Linked DNA regions of Hahella sp. HNIBRBA332. The protein of the gene in region 2 interacts with the protein of the main gene of each other region in a pairwise test. Links are inferred from orthologs where the notes say so. Each region holds a gene or a part of one and is shown on either strand. Other genes may lie near its edges.

Region 1 (3,590 bases), 4.9 Mb from region 2 along the record:
GTCCACTCCCAGACTGGCGACATAGTCCAGCTTTGCGGTGACGCCAGGCAGGTCGCCGATGCCGTCGCCGTTGGAATCAAAAAAACTACGGGGATAAATTTGGTAGATGACTGCGCCGCGCCACCAATCACGATCAACCTGCATGTCGCCTCTCTTAACAACTCCAAACCAGGTAACGCACGTGCACCCACAGATAAGTGGAAGACGTTGTTATTTTTACAGTTATGAAGATGGTGCCTGCGGCGAACCGGGCGAACATCCTCCCTCCCTCTTTTTTCTTGGCGTAGTAGTGGGGATGAGGGGGGAGGAGGAGGCGGAGGGTGGGTATGAGGGGGAGCTGCGCTCACTCCCCCTGTATCTTACTCAATAGATCCCGCGCCAGATTGATGGCTTCGGAGCGGTGGGTGATGTTCTGTTTTTGGTAGAGGCTGCGGATGTGTGTTTTCACGGTGGTGGGCGCCACTTTCATGTGCTCGGCGATCTGGTCGTTGGACAGACCTGCATGGATAAGGCTGAGCACTTGCCACTCCCGGCGGGTGAGGGGTGAGGTGCGGATGAGTTCCGGTACGTCAGGGCGGTCGATAATATCCTGGATGATGGCTTCGTCCAGCGAGATACGAATCGCGCGGCTGAAATCCCGTTGTTGTTGCGCCAGCTGGATCAGGCGTTCCGCCCGTTGTTTTTCCATCTCATCCAACTGCTCTTCGCTGATCAAGGCTTTGAGAATATTGATCAGCACTTTGCCGATGCGCAGAAAGCTGCCCACAGCGCCGGTGGTGCTGGCGAGTTTCAGTGCGATGGCCATGTGGCGCAGGGCGTCTTCACGTTGCTCGTTGAGCCAGTAAAGCTGCGATAAATGGATATGGTTGCGGTTGATATCGGTTTTCAGGCCAAACTGTTCCGCCATGCTTTGGATGCCTTCCAACAGCGGCAGCGCCTTGTCGAAATCTCCCAGACTGACGTAGGCCCGCGCCCAGTTGCGGATGTTGCACTGGGTAAAGTGGTTGGTGGCCTGCTCCGGCGCCGGCTCTGGCGCTGCGGTCAGCCAGCGTTGAATGGACTCCTTGTCGCGCACCGCGTCCCAATAGGACAGCATGGCGGCGTGCGCGTTGGCGGTCCAGTCGATATGGTATTCGCCGGAGGCCAGCATCTTGTGAATCTTCTGCACGTAGTCTGCGCATAACGACTGACGACCGCGCGCCTGGGCGATCTTCGCCAGCATCACGTAGCTTTGGATGAACCAGCGCTCACCCTGGCTTTCCAGAATCTCGATGCCTTTTAGCGCACATCGTTCCGCGCTTTCCAGATGGTGCCACTCCCACATGATCTGGCTGCGTATGCGGTACAGGAACTCCAGAATGGGCAGACGCTCCAGGCTGTGGTCCTCCGCATATTGCAGCGCCTTCTCTTGGATGTTGTAGGCTTTCTGCAGATAGCCCTGGGCGACGCTGATTTCCGATTGCTGGCACAACGCCCAAATAACGTTCTGATGCGCATGTTCCGCCAACGCCAGTTGTTCTGTGTCCTGCATGCGGTTCATGGCTTCCTTGAGGTGGCCCTGCACAAACAAGGATTCGCCAATAACCGAAGAGGCGGCGGTGCGGGAGGTGGGCAGGTACACGGGATCATGGGCCAACGCGGATTTTGCAAAGGTCTGCGCCCGTTCCGCGTCCCCGACGTTCATGGCTACCTGAGCGCGCACCGCGTTGAATTCGCCGGTGATCGCTTCCCACTCTTCTTCGCTGCAGTGGGTCTTCAAGTGTTGCTCCGCCGCTTTCAACCAGGATTCCACTTCAGACCACTGATACTGTCCTTGCGCCACCCAGGCGCGCAGCAGGGTGAGAATGGGGTGATCGGCGATGACTTCTTTATTCAGGGCGTCGAAACAGCGTTGCAGCAGATTGAACTGCCCTTCGGTGAAAAAGTCGCGGCCGCAACTCAGCAGGATATCCTTGATGCGTTGCTGGTCTTTGGCCAGCACTGCGTGACGGGCGGCGTCTTCGAAAAAGCCCATTTCACGCCAGGCGTCGCTGGCGCGCTGGTGGAGTCGCGCGGTTTCATCCGGCAGCACGCAGGTTTGCATGTGGCGTAGATAGGCGGCGAACAGCGGATGGTAACGGAACCACAAGCCGCTGCTGTCCAATGGCACGATAAACAAGCCAAGATTCAGCAGGGAGTTCAATAGAAACTGGCCGTCCTGTTGTTGCGCCAGACGCATCACCATCAACGCATTGAAGCGCTCCAGTACGCTGGTGCGTAGCAGGAACAGCCGCTGTTCGTTATCAATGCTGGTGCGGGTCAGTTCATCAAAGTAATCGAATATATAGTGATTGCCGCTGTGTAATTGTTCGACGTATTCGTTGAACTCCACCCCGGTGGAGGCGGTCGCCGCCAATAGTTGCAAGGCCGACACCCAGCCTTCGACCCGGCGGTTGGCGCGCTCGATGCTTTCCCGGGACACTTCGAATCGCAAACGCTGCTCAAAATAGGCCTGAGCTTCGTCGGCGCTGAAGGAAAGGTCCTTGGCGGTGATTTCCAGCATCCGCCCCTGCATGCGTAATTGCGCCACACCGATGGGCGGCGTAGTGCGGGATAGCAGCACTAACGTAATGTAGGGAGGCAGGTGGCGCAGCAGGAAAGTCACGCCGCTGTGGATCTCCGCATTGGTGATCAGGTGATAATCATCCAGCACCATATGCAGCGGATCGCCTTCCAAAGGTAACTCAGACAGCAGGTCGGTGAGAAACGTCTGCAACGTTGGATAACCTTGTTGGTTTAACGTGCGCAGGGTTTCCGGGCAGGCGCCTCGGGTGGCTTCATTCAGCGAGTGAGCGACATAAAAGGCGAACTGCTCACTCAGATTGTCCTGAGCGTCCAGACGAAACCAGGCGGCGTTGGCGCCCAGTGCGTTCAGGCGATCGTCGATCATCGTGGTTTTGCCGTAACCCGCAGGCGCCTGCACCAGGATCAGGTTGACCGGATCGATTTCATGCAGCAGGTCGTCGAACTTCTCCCGCTCCAACAGGCGGGCCGGCCTGGACGGCGGCATTATCTTGGCTTTTATCAAGGTTAAAGACTCGGGCTTTATTGTAGTTGTCATCGGCGACCCTAATTATGTTTCAGCGCTAATGTCGTCCATTATTGGCCGGTTCATACGCCGGTCATGAATTTGTGGTTATATGGAGCCGGGGCTCCCTGGACGCAGTTACATCAGACTTTAGCAAATATCGCTTTGGAAAGTCAGCGCCCATTCACCGTATACGCCCTGACGGCGGGCGCTTATGTGGTTATTGCGTATTGCCGGTATAGGGCTGTAAGACCACCATACGCGGATGTATACGACAGTGCGTTTTCATTATTTCACTTTGCCCGCAATGTCTTGCGCGTCCATTCTGCGATGTGCGCATGCGGCGGTGGTGGAATAGCGGGATCGTAACAGTTTTTGACGCCGCAGCGGTTCTTCCCCTGCGGCTTTTTTTTTGCCCTGAGGGCCCGATCTAAAGTTCCCCGACTGCGATAAATCTGTGACGACGAGCGGCTGTGTTTAAGGAAAGGCGCGGAGGTTGGCGGTGGTTATTCTTGCATATGCA
Region 2 (3,176 bases):
CCGGCAAACCGCCGATCCAGATCTCGATTTCTTCCTGCTCGAAGTTCAACTCCGCCATACAGGCGCAGCAGAAAAAACCCACCGGCAGAATTTTGCGCAGTTTCTGATTCACTTCCCGGAGGATATCTCCCAGCGCATACCCTTTGCTGGTCATGCCATAGAAAATCTCCGCCAGCGGCATGGCGCCGATCGCCGCCGGCAGGCCATGGCCAGTGAAATCCCCAAGCAGCACGTGCATGCCGCCAGACGGTTTCTGACAGGCTAACAACACGTCGCCGTTAAAGACCGCCAGAGGCGAAAGCAAATGCTTAATATTGTTGGCGCCGAGGCAACCCACATGGGCCACATTGTCGAACACGGTTTTGGCGACCTGTTGCTCGCGCACCATATGGTCGTTGTGTTCGGCGATCTGGTCCCGTTGCCGCAACAGAGTTTTATGCATGATCCGCATGCGGTTGAAAGCGTTGATCTTGGCTTGCAGGATAATGCGGTTATAGGGTTTTGACAGAAAGTCGTCGCCGCCCGCCTCAAGGCATTTGGCGAGCGATTCTGCGTCACTGAGAGAGGTGAGAAAAATAATGGGAATCAAGTCTTCGCCGGCCAGCAACTTGATTTTCCGCGCCGCCTCAAAGCCATCCATGCGGGGCATTAAGGCGTCCAGAAGGACAATGTCCGGCCGGAACTCGGAGAACTTCTCAATGGCGTCGACGCCATCCACGGCTGTCGCTGTATCATGTCCCTGCTTTTTGACGATATTCTGCAGGATCATGCGATCGGACTGATTGTCGTCGGCGATGAGAATTTTTAGCGTTTTTTGAGACCCGAGAACGGACGAGGCCATTTCTGAGTCCAGGGATTGTTTCATAGCAATACCCGATAGGCGCATAAATGGCGGAAAGTCCGTTTCAGACGCCCGAAGACTGCGGGCGCTTTATTGAATAACAAACAGTTGTTCAAAATTGGAAATCGTCAATATCTTCCTGACATCATTGTTGCAGTTCGTGATGCAGATTTTAGCGTTGTCGCCGCCTGCATAATCCCGCAATAACAACAGCATCCCCAAGGCGGAGCTATCCAGATACGTCGTCTCCGTCATATCGATCTTGTACTGCTCGAACGGTCCCTCAGGGTTTTCGTACGCATCCCTGAATTCCTGGTGGGAACTGAAATCAAATCGCCCTTTAATGCGAATGGTCAGTTCGGCATTATCGTCAGAGCGGCTTGTCGTTATAGACATATTGCCTCCTTCTGTTGGCGCTCCCCTAATCAAACCATCTGGATCGTTTGGATCCATTCTGTGTTCTTTTTATTTGAAATTCAGGATATTACGAATAGTACGCAGTGAATTTCAATACTCATAATCTTACTAATTCATCAATAGCTGATTTTTACTAAATTTCCAGTTTTCATTCCCTTGGCCGCTATTTACCCGCAGCTAAAAACTGACTTTCAGGCACATTTTCCACCTGTTCCAGCTAACTCGCTAAAACCAAAAAACTTTTTCTACCGTAACTTAATGTCTGTTGTGATAGGCGCGTCGTCCGACAGCGTCGTCCAGGTTGCGCTGTTGCTTCTTATCCTCGTAATAGGCTTCCTCTTTTTTGCAACGATCAATAAAGTCCTGCATGTTATTTTTTTTCTGATACGCCGCCCGCCACACTTCCGTTTGTTGCGACAACTGCTGTTTCAACAGCAATAACTGCTGTTGCTGCTGCTCAATAGCCGAGCCCAGCCTGCTGATGAAGACATGATAGGTTTGGATATGACGCACTGAGCGTACGCCGTTTTGAGTACCCCTTAATTCATCCTGATAATCACGCTGATAGGCGACCAGTTGCTCCAGCTTAGCTTCCGCCTGCTCCACTCTGCGTCGGATATCGCCCATTTTCTTGCGTTCGTTCTCTTCGTCCCGCTCCGCCAGATCAAGCACCAGCGACAACCTTTGCGACTTCTTTTTCTCCGCCACGTTAAAGCACCTGAACTAATGTGGAGTAAACCCTATGGTTTCGCCGGGGCTCTGGGCGCGGCGCCTTGCGCCGGAGCCGGGGTGAACAATTGGTTCAACCCTTGTGCGCTATCATTCAGCGTAGCGCGTTCCCGCAGACTTTGCTGTAAAAATTTGCGCATGTGGGGAAATCTTTCAATCGCGTAATCGGTTTCCTTGTCAGAGCCGGGCGCGTATGCGCCGACGCTGATCAGGTCGCGCGTCTGCTGGTAGCGGGCGTATAGCTGCTTGAAGCGCTGCGCCCTTTGCAAATAGTCCGGCGTCGTTACCTGAGGCATGACCCGGCTGATGGAAGCCTCGATATCAATGGCGGGATAATGCCCCTCCTCGGCCAGACGTCGGTTCAGTACGATATGCCCGTCCAGAATCGCGCGGGCGGCGTCGGCGATGGGATCTTGTTGGTCGTCGCCTTCCGTCAGCACCGTGTAGAAAGCAGTGATGGAGCCGCCGCCGGGCTTGCCGTTGCCCGCGCGCTCCACCAGTTGCGGCAATTTTGCGAATACCGAAGGGGGATAGCCTTTGGTGGCGGGAGGTTCGCCCACCGCCAGGGCGATTTCCCGCTGCGCCTGGGCGTAACGCGTCAGGCTGTCCATCAGCAACAGCACGTTCTTGCCCAAGTCGCGAAAATATTCGGCGATGCGTGTAGTCAGAACCGCCGCGCGCAGTCGCATCAGCGGAGAATCGTCAGCGGGAGAGGCCACCACTACGGCGCGGCGCAAGCCTTCTTCGCCCAGAATATCTTCAATGAATTCCTTCACTTCGCGGCCACGCTCCCCCACCAGGCCGACCACAATAATGTCCGCCGTAGTGAAACGGGTCATCATGCCAAGCAGCATACTCTTGCCCACGCCGCTGCCTGCGAACAGTCCCAGGCGCTGGCCGATGCCCACCGTCAGCAATGAGTTAATAGCGCGGATGCCGACATCAAGTTTTCCCCGGATAGGCGCGCGGTGCAATGGGTTAATCGGCGCGCCGAACAACTCAACGTGATGCTCCGCCTGTAAAGGACCGCGACCGTCCAATGGCTCACCAGCGCCGTCCAGTACTCGCCCCAACAAACAGGCGCCGACACCAATGCGTCCCACACCCGTCATCGGCTTTACTTTGGCGCCAGGTTGCAGGCCTTCCACCGCCGCCAGAGGCATCAGATAGACCCGTTCATCGGAGAAAC

The links.
Region 1: the proteins of fliJ (region 2) and malT interact in binary tests that used the Escherichia coli proteins (3 or more experiments, as listed by UniProt). The link is inferred for Hahella sp. HNIBRBA332 from one-to-one orthologs.

The regions. Positions count from the first base shown.
Region 1 is NZ_CP132203.1:5,273,296-5,276,885, reverse strand. What follows is about bases 144-3,407. They hold malT (HTH-type transcriptional regulator MalT), read right to left. Parts: upstream 3,101-3,407; coding sequence 344-3,100; downstream 144-343. Other genes in these bases: O5O45_RS23330 (alpha-glucosidase family protein), read right to left, coding at 144-144. Outside these bases: more of O5O45_RS23330, read right to left, coding at 1-143; O5O45_RS23320 (DMT family transporter), read left to right, coding at 3,570-3,590. UniProt on the Escherichia coli protein: Positively regulates the transcription of the maltose regulon whose gene products are responsible for uptake and catabolism of malto-oligosaccharides.
Region 2 is NZ_CP132203.1:394,533-397,708, reverse strand. Bases 241-3,090 are described here. They hold fliJ (flagellar export protein FliJ), read right to left. Parts: upstream 1,967-3,090; coding sequence 1,514-1,966; downstream 241-1,513. Other genes in these bases: fliI (flagellar protein export ATPase FliI), read right to left, coding at 1,999-3,090; O5O45_RS01985 (STAS domain-containing protein), read right to left, coding at 932-1,237; O5O45_RS01990 (ATP-binding SpoIIE family protein phosphatase), read right to left, coding at 241-865. Also shown: more of O5O45_RS01990, read right to left, coding at 1-240; more of fliI, read right to left, coding at 3,091-3,176. UniProt on the Escherichia coli protein: The FliJ protein is a flagellar protein that affects chemotactic events. Mutations in FliJ results in failure to respond to chemotactic stimuli.